Regions from separate parts of the Paraburkholderia largidicola genome, predicted to be linked through region 1. Evidence: riboswitches for the same ligand, from Rfam matches in the RefSeq annotation. Region 1 holds a riboswitch; the other holds the start of a gene.
The links. A riboswitch is a leader RNA that binds a small molecule or an ion and turns the genes downstream of it on or off. The one in region 1 is predicted to bind ZMP and ZTP.
Positions count from the first base shown of each region.

Region 1 (5,333 bases):
TTCCCCGTTCCCTCGCAGTACAGCTCGGGCTCGCCCGTCGAGCCGCTGGTCTTCGCATAGAAGCGGTTCACGATGGACACGCCCGGCATATCGGCGTCCGTCTTCGTGACGCCCTGCCCGAGACAGTCGGTCGCAAGACCGGCTGCGGATGGCCACGTCGAAACGTTATCGGCGACGTAACGCACCGCGACGCCGTCCGAATGCGATGCCAGCGATTCGCAGGTCAGGCTGTCGTCGGCGCCGATTGGCCTGCCGCCCGTGCAGCCGAACAACCCCGGCCGCGCGGTAAACGTACGGGGGATGTCTGCGGAAACGAAACCTGCCATCTGCAACTGCTCGCCGATCAATGTCAACGCGGCCACGCCGGCGTCGTTTATCTGCACGGCATCGGCGGCCTGCGTGAAGGCGATTCGCTGCGAGCGGTAAAGCGACACCGCGCCCGCGGTCACGATCAGGCCGAGCGCCATCGCTATCGTCATTTCGAGGAGCGTATGCCCGAAGGCCACGCGGTGACTGCGTGCACGCATGCAGAGAGCAAACGACTTCATCGGGCAAACGCCATCACGACGCACTGCACGCCTTGCGGCACGTCCGCATCCCCGCACGAAGCGGGCATGTCGATCACGTCACCCGGATTCGAAATGCTGGCCGGCAAGCTGTCCCGCCAGGCCCATGTCGCGCGTGCAAAGGAAAGACCGGCGCCACCGCTTGTGCCCGCATCGCCCTTCGGCAACAGATTCGCGGCACGCGTTCTCCATTGCGCAATCGCCGCATCGTTGGGATTCGGCGCGCGCGCCGCCTCGGCGATTGCATCGGCAACGAGCGCGGCCTGCTCGCGATAGAACATCGCACGCGCGTCTCGCGCAATCGACCACTGCACGGCAATCAGGCCAAGCACGGTGACGGCCGTGACAGCCACCGCGACGAGCACTTCTAGCAGGCTCTGGCCGCGCTGCGAGACACGATCAACGCGGATCATGCCGCCGCTCCGCATGCGCCATCGACGATGCGCGCCCGTCCACCCGCCGCGATGCGAATGCAGCGTCGCCAGTCTTTGCCTTGCGTCGCTCTGGATTCGACACGCGGACCGATATCGAAGCTGCGAAAGCTGCCGTTGGCCTGGCCCGCGGGTGGCGTGAACGTGAGATTGGTAAGCGCGCCGACGATGCTGACTGGCGCAAGATCGGGCAGCGCCCGCAACAGGTAAAAGCCACCCCCGCGCTCGATCATCACGGCCCATCCGCAGGACCAGTCAAGGACGCCCGTTTTGCACGGCTGACCCGCAGCAAGACAGTGGCGCGCGGCATCGATCCGGCACACGGTCACGCGCGCGCCGCGCCGCAACGCCTCGCCGCGCGCGTAACTGAGCGTGGACAGCAGCGCGCGGGCGCGCGCGTCGACCTGATCGCGCAGATGCCACGCGACGAACGACGGCACCGTCAACGTCGCGACGATCGCGAGCAACGCAATCACGATGAACGTTTCGAACAGTGTGAACCCGCGGCACACGTGCGGCGCATGAGCATTCCGTTTCATCAGCATTCCTCGATATCCGCCAAGAATGCGACGACTCTAACGACGTGCAACGACGCCCACAATTAGCCGGATGGCCAGGTGGCGGACGCACGAATCCCTGCACGAGAATGTCCGTGCATCAGGTGAATTCGCGGCAGAACTTCAGGGAGAGAAAATGCGGATGCGCGACAAATCAGCGCTTGCGGGTAGGCTTCGCGGGCGCAGCCGGAGCGTTCATCCGGCGAAACTCTTCAATGACGTCCTCGAACTCGGAGACGTCTTCGAAACGCCGGTACACGGAAGCAAAGCGCACGTAAGCGATGGTGTCGAGCGCGCGCAGTTCGTTCATCACGAGCTCGCCCAGACGCTCGCTGCGCACTTCGCGCTCGCCGCTGCCGAGCAATTGATACTCGATGCGCGACGCGGCGGCATCGATGGCGTCGGCAGCAACTGGACGCTTGCGCAGCGCCAGTTGCATGCTCGCGACGATCTTGCGGCGATCGAATTCCGTGCGGCTGCCATCCTTCTTGACGACCGACGGCAACGCCAGCTCGACCCGCTCGTACGTCGTGAAACGTTTGTCGCAGGCCGGGCAGCGGCGGCGGCGCCGGATCGCGGCGCCGTCCTCGGACACACGCGAGTCGACGACCTGTGTATCGTCATGCCGGCAAAAGGGGCAGCGCATGGTGGCTTAGCGGTAGACCGGGAAGCGTTGGGTCAACTCGGCGACCTGCGCGCGCACGCGCTCGATCGTAGCCGTGTCTTCCGGGTTGTCCAGCACGTCGGCGATCAGGTTGCCGACCTGCTCGGCTTCCTTCGTGCCGAAGCCGCGCGTGGTCATTGCCGGCGAACCCAGGCGGATACCGCTCGTCACGAACGGCTTTTCCGGGTCGTTCGGGATCGCGTTCTTGTTCACGGTGATGTGCGCCGCGCCGAGTGCCGCTTCCGCTGCCTTGCCCGTGATCTTCTTCGCGCGCAGGTCGACCAGCATCACGTGGCTTTCCGTACGGCCCGACACGATGCGCAGGCCGCGCTTGACGAGCGTTTCAGCCAGCACGCGCGCGTTGTCGACGACGTGCTGCTGGTATTCCTTGAACTCCGGCGTCAGGGCTTCCTTGAACGCGACAGCCTTGCCCGCGATCACGTGCATCAGCGGACCGCCCTGGATGCCCGGGAAGATCGCCGAGTTGATCTGCTTCTCGAACTCGGCCTTCATCAGGATCACGCCGCCGCGCGGGCCGCGCAGGCTCTTGTGCGTGGTCGTCGTGACGAAGTCGGCGAACGGCACCGGGTTCGGGTAGACGCCTGCTGCGATCAGGCCGGCATAGTGCGCCATGTCGACCATCAGGTACGCGCCGACCGACTTCGCGATCTTCGACAGACGCTCGAAGTCGATGCGCAGCGCAAACGCCGAAGCGCCCGCGACGATGATCTTCGGCTTGTGTTCCTGGGCGAGCTTTTCTGCCGCGTCGTAGTCGATGTCCTCGGCTTCGTTCAGACCATAGCTGACGACGTTGAACCACTTGCCCGACATGTTGACGGGCGAGCCGTGCGTCAAATGGCCGCCGTGCGCGAGGCTCATGCCCATGATCGTGTCGCCCGGCTTGAGCATCGCGAAGAACACGCCCTGGTTGGCCTGCGAGCCCGAGTTCGGCTGGACGTTCGCGGCTTCGGCGCCGAACAGCTGCTTCACGCGGTCGATTGCGAGCTGCTCGACGACGTCGACGTATTCACAGCCGCCGTAGTAGCGCTTGCCCGGGTAGCCTTCGGCGTACTTGTTGGTGAGCTGCGAGCCCTGCGCGGCCATCACGGCCGGGCTCGTGTAGTTTTCCGACGCGATCAGTTCGATGTGCTCTTCCTGACGGCGGTTTTCGTCCTGGATCGCGCTCCAGATTTCCGGATCGACATTGGCGATGGTGCTTTGGGCTTTGTCAAACATGCTGGTTCCGTTAAGTGTGTTCAGGTTGACCGGATCGTGCGCAGGTCGTGTGCCGGGAGCGTATTGGGTACGCAGCACTGCTGGCCACCGCTGATGGTGGGAGCCTTGACGTGGCGTATGAAGGAGGTGCCGCACACGCGAGTCAGGACAACCACCGGCAGCGCAAACGACGGCGCGCGCGAAACATGGCTGCCCAGGCGAACGGCAAAACGGCACCCTGCGCTTCACGGTGGGACGCTCCACCTTGAACCCGTCAGGCTTGACAGCATGGGGTTCTATCGCCAGTCACGCAGGGATGAGCGCGTTAGTTTATTGGAACCGGGTCGAATAGGCAACCGAGGCAACCGAGCCGGCCGGCGCGCCGCCACGGCGGCCAGAAGCCCCGGCCCGCCGTGGCGGCGGCCGCCCGGCGGGCTGCCCGAACGTGCCTCCGCGCGGCGGGGTCATTCTTGCCGCATCGCCACAATGGAAGTAGGCTTGTGGCCTTTCTTCACCGACCAGGGAACAGCAATGATCGTGTTCGTCACCGGCGCGTCCGCAGGGTTCGGCGCCGCTATCGCCAGGGCTTTCGTCAAGGGCGGCCATCGCGTGGTCGCGACCGCGCGCCGCAAGGACCGCTTGCAGGCGCTCGCCGACGAGCTCGGCGAAAACCTCCTGCCCTTCGAGCTCGACGTGCGCGACCGCGCAGCCGTCGAAGCCGTCCCCAACGCCCTGCCCGCCGACTTCGCCGCCGTCGACGTGCTCGTCAACAACGCCGGCCTCGCGCTTGGGCTCGAGCCCGCCCAGCGCGCCGTGCTCGACGACTGGACGACGATGATCGACACCAACTGCATGGGTCTCGTGCAGGTCACGAGGGCCTTTCTGCCGGGCATGATCGAGCGCAGTCGCGGGCATGTGTTCAATCTGGGGTCGGTGGCGGCCATGTACCCGTATCCGGGCGGCAACGTGTACGGCGCGACCAAGGCGTTCGTGCGCCAGTTCAGCCTGAACCTGCGCGCCGACCTGCACGGCACGCCTGTCCGCGTAACGGACATCGAGCCGGGCCTGTGCGGCGGCACCGAGTTTTCGAACGTGCGTTTCCGCGGCGACGACGAGAAGGCTGCGGGCGTCTATCAGAACGTCCAGCCGCTCACGGCCGAAGACATCGCCGATTCGATCTACTGGATCGCGACGCGCCCCGCGCACGTCAACATCAATACGATCGAACTGATGCCTGTCGCGCAGTCGTTTGCGGGCCTGAACATCCACCGCGGCTAGGTTTCACGGGCGCGCCGCGTCGACAGGATCGTGCGGCAGCGACGCGGCACCCGTCGTGCAGGTCGAACGCAACCGGACACGAAAGTGCCCAAAAATGCGGCGCGCTTTTGCGTTCCGGTAAAATGCGCGCCATGAATATGTCTGACAGTCAGTCCGGCGCGCCAATCGGCTTCATCTGGCCGATTCGCGTGTATTACGAAGACACCGACGCCGGCGGCATCGTGTTTTACGCGAACTACCTGAAGTTTTTCGAGCGCGCGCGCACCGAATGGCTACGCGCGTGCGGCGTCGATCAACGCAAGCTGGCCGAAGAATCGGGCGCGCTGTTCGTCGTGCGCAGCACCGCGCTCGACTACCTTGCGCCTGCCCGGCTCGACGACATGCTGCGCATCGTCAGCCGGATCGAGCGGCTTGGCCGCGCATCGGTGGATTTCGCTCAGGAAGCCTGGCGCGACGACACGCTGCTGGCAACGGGCACGATCCGCGTCGGCTGTGTCGACTCGAAATCGATGAAGCCGGCCGCCATTCCTCCGCCGGTTCACGCCGCGTTGCGGCGCGAACCGGGCCCCAGCGTGTCAACGGCAAGTATTTGAGCGTCGTTGTTAGCTGGACAGTGAACTCG
Region 1 covers NZ_AP023174.1:2,959,023-2,964,355, forward strand. Annotated here, with positions in the region: gene PPGU16_RS13110 (PilW family protein) at 1-548, opposite strand, end outside; gene PPGU16_RS13115 (prepilin-type N-terminal cleavage/methylation domain-containing protein) at 545-979, opposite strand; gene PPGU16_RS13120 (GspH/FimT family pseudopilin) at 976-1,536, opposite strand; gene nrdR (transcriptional regulator NrdR) at 1,709-2,200, opposite strand; gene glyA (serine hydroxymethyltransferase) at 2,207-3,454, opposite strand; ZMP/ZTP riboswitch at 3,639-3,753, opposite strand; gene ydfG (bifunctional NADP-dependent 3-hydroxy acid dehydrogenase/3-hydroxypropionate dehydrogenase YdfG) at 3,965-4,711, shown strand; gene ybgC (tol-pal system-associated acyl-CoA thioesterase) at 4,834-5,304, shown strand.

Region 2 (5,333 bases), on a different replicon from region 1:
AGTCTCGCAATCAACGCCGTATTGATGGTGATCTGCATTGCGCTCAGTGTGACGCTGGTCCGGCATCAGCAGCGCGCTTCATTGCGCGCGATCAAAACGGCTTAGGGAAAATCCCGAGCGGCTGCATTTTTGTATGTCGACAGAACAAAAATACAGTTGAAAATCGTCCGATAACGTTTTCACTGTTTAGAGTCATACGATTGCAGCCGCCGTGCATTGCGCATTGCAACTAATCTTTCCCGTTCAGCAGTGATGCGCTTATTCACAGATGACGCCGGTTAATCGTGCGGCATGGTTTTTAAACCCGTAATAACGCGCGGAATGTCAGTCTGATGACAGCGAGCGGTCGGGCGTATTTACGTATACCCTGAACACGCTGCCTAAACTCCGGTTTGAGGTGTGCTGCGCGACAACATGCCGCCTTTGCCGACAGGCGATTCGCGAACTAAACAATAACGAACGAACGTTCGAGATATCTTCCCGACTATTTCGGTTTTGCTGAAAACGCTTCCAATAAAAAATACTTGCTGTCGAAATATTCGATTGTTAATCTTGCCCCACTCTTAATTATTCGTTGGAACGCGGTGCGTTTATGGCAGTGAATTTTCAGCCAGCCTAATGCTTATAACGGGGACATCCATGCTGACTGCTACTTTCGACGCATTTGATACGACGCAAACGGTGCAAATCATTGTCGGGGACGTGGTGACGCTCAAAACGGGCGGCCCGCGGATGACGGTGACTTATGTTGGGGCGATTGCCCGTAAGACGGGTGAATGGCTCGTATGCCAATGGTTCGACGACCATGGCGAATTGCGTCAGGAAACCTTCGCGCAGGATGAAGTGTGGCGGCAGCCGCGCTCGATTCCGGCGGGATCAGTGCACAGGTTTGTTCGGAGTGTTTCACCCTGAGGGGGGCGCTTTGCGCGGGCGGTTTGGGGGTGGTTTGCTTGTTTGTTCGCCGGCATCCGCGGTTTGCTTCTGGTTTGCTAGCGTTGCCCCTGTGCGGGGCGGCACCTACTTTTCTTTGCCGCCGCAAAGAAAAGTAGGCAAAAGAAAGCGGCTCACACCGCCAATTTTTGTTGCTGCCTGAGGGCCCTCAAAGGGTCTTACGCTTCACACGGCAACGCACCAGTCCGCGCTCGTTGCCAACGTTCTCTCTGTATGCCTCACCCGCTTCGCGCGCCCGCATTTCCGCATGCCGCGCCAGATCGTCCGCGGCCGCCCAGGTGGCAAACTGTGTGTAGGCCGTAGTACCTCACACGCCTCGCTTCGGACCGATAGCGCACGCGCCCCACCTTGTAAGAGCGCTATCCTGTGCGTCGCGACAACCTACACACAGTTTGCCACCTGGGCGGCACATACCATTCGCTGGCGTTCGCCCGTGTATGGGTGCCTGAAGCAGGGGAGGCTTCTATACAAAGCGTTGGCAACGCACGCGAACAGCAAGGCTGCCGCGTGGAGCGTGGGGACGTTGGGGGCCCGTGGATAAGAACACGTGCTGGCGGTGTTAGCCGCTTTCTTTTGCCTACTTTTCTTTGCGGCGGCAAAGAAAAGTAGGTGCCGCCCCGCACAGGGGCGACGCTTGCGAACCAGAAGCAAACCGCGGATGCCAGCGCAAAGGCGAAAACACCGACCGGCACCGCCTGAAGCACAAAGTCATAACCCGGATGCAAGCGAAAAGCGAAAAGCGAAAAACCAAACCAAGCCGTCGCAGACAAAATGACAAGGCTTACCGCCGCCCTTCCACCGCCATCCTGACTGCAAGCCCAGCCAACACAGTCCCCATGATCCATCGCTGCACGACGAGCCACGTCGGCCTACCCGCGAGAAACGCGGCAATCGACCCCGCCGTCACCGCAACAGTCGAATTAACAGAAATACTCAGCACGATCTGAATCGCGCCAAATACCAGCGATTGCCCAAGCACGCTGCCGTGCTGCGGATCAATAAACTGCGGCAGCAGCGACAGATACAGCACAGCAATCTTCGGATTCAAGAGATTGGTGATGAAACCCATCGTGAACAACTTGCGCGGACTATCGACGGGCAAATCGCGCACCTGGAACGGCGAGCGTCCACCCGGCTTCACAGCCTGCCATGCGAGATACAGCAGATAGAGCGCGCCACCAAACCGCAGCGTGTCATACGCAAACGGCACGGCAAGCAGCAACGCCGTAATACCGAACGCAGCGCAGAACATATAGACCACGAAACCAAGCGCCACCCCGCCCAGCGAAATCAGGCCTGCCACACGGCCCTGGCAGATCGACCGCGAGATCAGATAGATCATGTTGGGCCCGGGCGTGAGCGCCATGCCGAGCGCGACGAAAGCAAATGCAACGAGATGCGAGGTTTGAGGCATTGCGTGAACTCCGTTGAAGGAAGACCGATCGAAGGATCGTGGCAAGGCCCAGGCGCGCGGCATGACGGGATGTGCATCCCGGTTCGCGTTCCCCGGTGGTGATCCACCTCGATTGAGCGCCAGTCGCGCGAACCGGTCGATTGTTTCGCGTGCTGCCGGCGCACGCCAGATACAGAAGCGGCACTACCCGTCGATACACTTGAGCGCCGCCGCCGAGGCAACGATCATCACCATGCATGCGATCCGCGGCGCCGACACAGGATCGCCGAACAGCACGATGCCGAGCAGCGTGATGCCCAGCGACCCGATGCCCGTCCACACCACATACGCGGTGCCCGCAGGCAGATGCTTCATCGCGAGCGTCAGCAGGAACACGCTCGCCAGCGCGGCCGCCACACCGCCGACACTCGGCCAGAAGCGCGTCCAGCCGTTCGCGTACTTGAGCGCAAGGCCCATCAGGATTTCAACGACGCTTGCCGCGAGCAGGATTAACCACGCCATCACTACCTCCATTTGAAGAATGGACGCAGCGTAGAGGTATAGTGATCCGCTGACCATTACGCACCTTCTGGTAACCATGGCAATGCCCGCGCCGGACCATTCCGTCGACGCCATCAACGAGGCGCAGCACCCAGGTAACGTGTTCGACGAGGCTTGTTCGTCGCGGCTCGCGCTCGAACTGATCGCGAGTAAATGGACATTGCTGATCCTGCCCGCGCTGCAGGACGGGCCGATGCGCAACAACGCGCTGCTGCGCAAAATCGGCGGCATTTCACAGAAGGTGCTGTCGCAGACGTTGCGCGACCTGGAGCGCAACGGGCTCGTCATCCGCGAGGTCTGCGGCACGAAGCCATTGCATGTCGAATATCGGTTGAGCCCGATCGGGCTGTCGTTGAGCGACGCGCTCGTCACGCTCGACCGCTGGGCCGAAACGCACGGCGGCGCGCTGGACGCCGCGCGCGAGCGCTACGACGCGCTCGCGCAGTCGCGTCGCTAGCGATGCGTCGCCAGGCTTCGTTGCACGCTTAGCCCCGCAGCGGCCGGAAGAAGCGCCGTATCTCTTCGGCGAGCAGCGCAGGCTGTTCCATCGCGGCGAAGTGCCCGCCGCGCGGCATATCGGCGAACTGCGTGACGTTGAACACGCGCTCTATCCACGAGCGCGGCGGCTGGCTGATCTCCTTCGGAAAGCGCGCAAACCCGAGCGGTGGCGTCACGCGCTGGCCCGGCTCGAAGCGCAATGGCCGCGCGCGCGTTTCCGCATAGAGCCGCATCGACGAGCCGATCGTCTGCGTATGCCAGTACAACGACAGATCGGTTAGCAACTGGTCCTTCGAAAACACGCGCTCCACGTCGCCATCGCAATCGCTCCACGCGCGAAATTTCTCGACGATCCACGCGGCCAGCCCGGCTGGCGAATCGTTGAGCGCGAACGCGGCCGTGTTCGGTTTCGTTGCGTGCATGTGCGCGTAGGCGCCTTCAGCATCGGCAAATACGGCCTTGGACGCGAGAAAATCCCGCTCTTCCTGCGTGATGGAAGGATCGTCGGGCGCGACGCCGGGCGCGTAGGAACTCGGCAGGAAGTTGAGATGAATGCCGTCGACCTGCTGCGCATGATTGGCCGCCAGCGCGATCGACACCGCCGCGCCCAGATCGCCACCTTGCGCGCCGAAGCGCGCGTAGCCGAGGCCGCGCATCAGTTCGACCCACAGACCGGCGATCGCGAACACCGACATGCCCGGCTTCGAAGGACGCTCCGAAAAGCCATAGCCGGGCATCGACGGGACCACGACATCGAATGCATCGGCGGGGTCTGCGCCGAACGACGCCGGGTCGCACAGTTGCGGCACCAGTTCGGCGAACTCGATGAACGAGCCGGGCCAGCCGTGCGTGATGACGAGCGGGTAGGGCTTCGGCCCCGTGCCACGCCGATGCACGAAGTGCACGGCAAGATCGCCGACCTGCGCGACGAATTGCGGCTCCTGATTGAGCCGCGCTTCCGTCGCGCGCCAGTCGTACCCGCCCGCCCAGTAATCGACGAGATCGCGCAAATAGTTCAAGTCGGTGCCGAGCGACCACGGCGCGCTATCGAACGTGTCGGGCCAGCGCGTTTGCGCGAGGCGCGTCTTGAGCGCGGCAAGCTCGAAGTCGGGAACCGAAATCTGGAACGGGGTGATCTGCATCATGGGGTCCTGGTCGTTGAGCGGCGGGCGGCGCGCTATTTGCCCGAACGGTCGCGCGATTCGCGCCACCGCACGCGCTCGCCGAGCCCTTTCGTGAAGGTTCGCATGCTGAGGGTGCGGCGCGAACGCACCACTTCACCTTCCAGATTGACGGGCGGATTCGGCTGCCACGCCCAGTACAGCGCGACCAGCCAGCCGAACACCGTCCAGCCCATGCATGCGTTGAACAGGGCGAGGGTCAGTATGTCGTAGCGCTTGCGGCGATCGGCGATGATCGACGGCAGAAAGTACAGCCCCAGCGCGGCGACGGCCGCGACGCCTTGTATCATCATCTGGCTGTTCATCGAGCCTCCCCAGGCGCAGTGTCTATCCTTTCGATCCCTTCATTGTCGCGCGATCGGGCATCGTCCGCTTGCCGTTTGAAGGCTGATTGCAAGCCACGCGCCGTATGGTTCACACGAATTCGGCAAGCCGGGCCGTAAGGTCTATCATGTGCGTTTCGACTGCACCGGATATGGCCATCATGATCTCCGACGATACCCAACAAGCTCAAAAGCTGAATCACGACACACTGCGCGAATTCGTCGATCGCAAATGGAACGATGAGATCGTGCCGGCGCTCACCGACTACATCGCCGTGCCCGCGAAGAGCCCGGCTTTCGACGCCGACTGGGAAAAGCACGGCTATATCGAGCGCGTGATCACGGAAGCCGCGAAGTGGGCGGAGCAGCAGCCCGTGCGCGGGCTGAAGCTCGAAATCGTGCGTCTGCCGGGCCGCACGCCCGTGA
Region 2 covers NZ_AP023175.1:702,300-707,632, reverse strand. Annotated here, with positions in the region: gene PPGU16_RS19835 (MFS transporter) at 1-105, shown strand, start outside; gene PPGU16_RS19830 (YodC family protein) at 640-912, shown strand; gene PPGU16_RS19825 (LysE family translocator) at 1,733-2,365, opposite strand; ZMP/ZTP riboswitch at 2,405-2,502, opposite strand; gene PPGU16_RS19820 (DMT family transporter) at 2,549-2,866, opposite strand; gene PPGU16_RS19815 (winged helix-turn-helix transcriptional regulator) at 2,949-3,362, shown strand; gene PPGU16_RS19810 (epoxide hydrolase family protein) at 3,391-4,545, opposite strand; gene PPGU16_RS19805 (superinfection immunity protein) at 4,581-4,889, opposite strand; gene PPGU16_RS19800 (M20 family metallopeptidase) at 5,069-5,333, shown strand, end outside.
Region 2: it holds a riboswitch for ZMP and ZTP, as region 1 does, so the genes downstream of both, PPGU16_RS19825 (LysE family translocator) here and glyA (serine hydroxymethyltransferase) in region 1, are expected to answer to the same signal.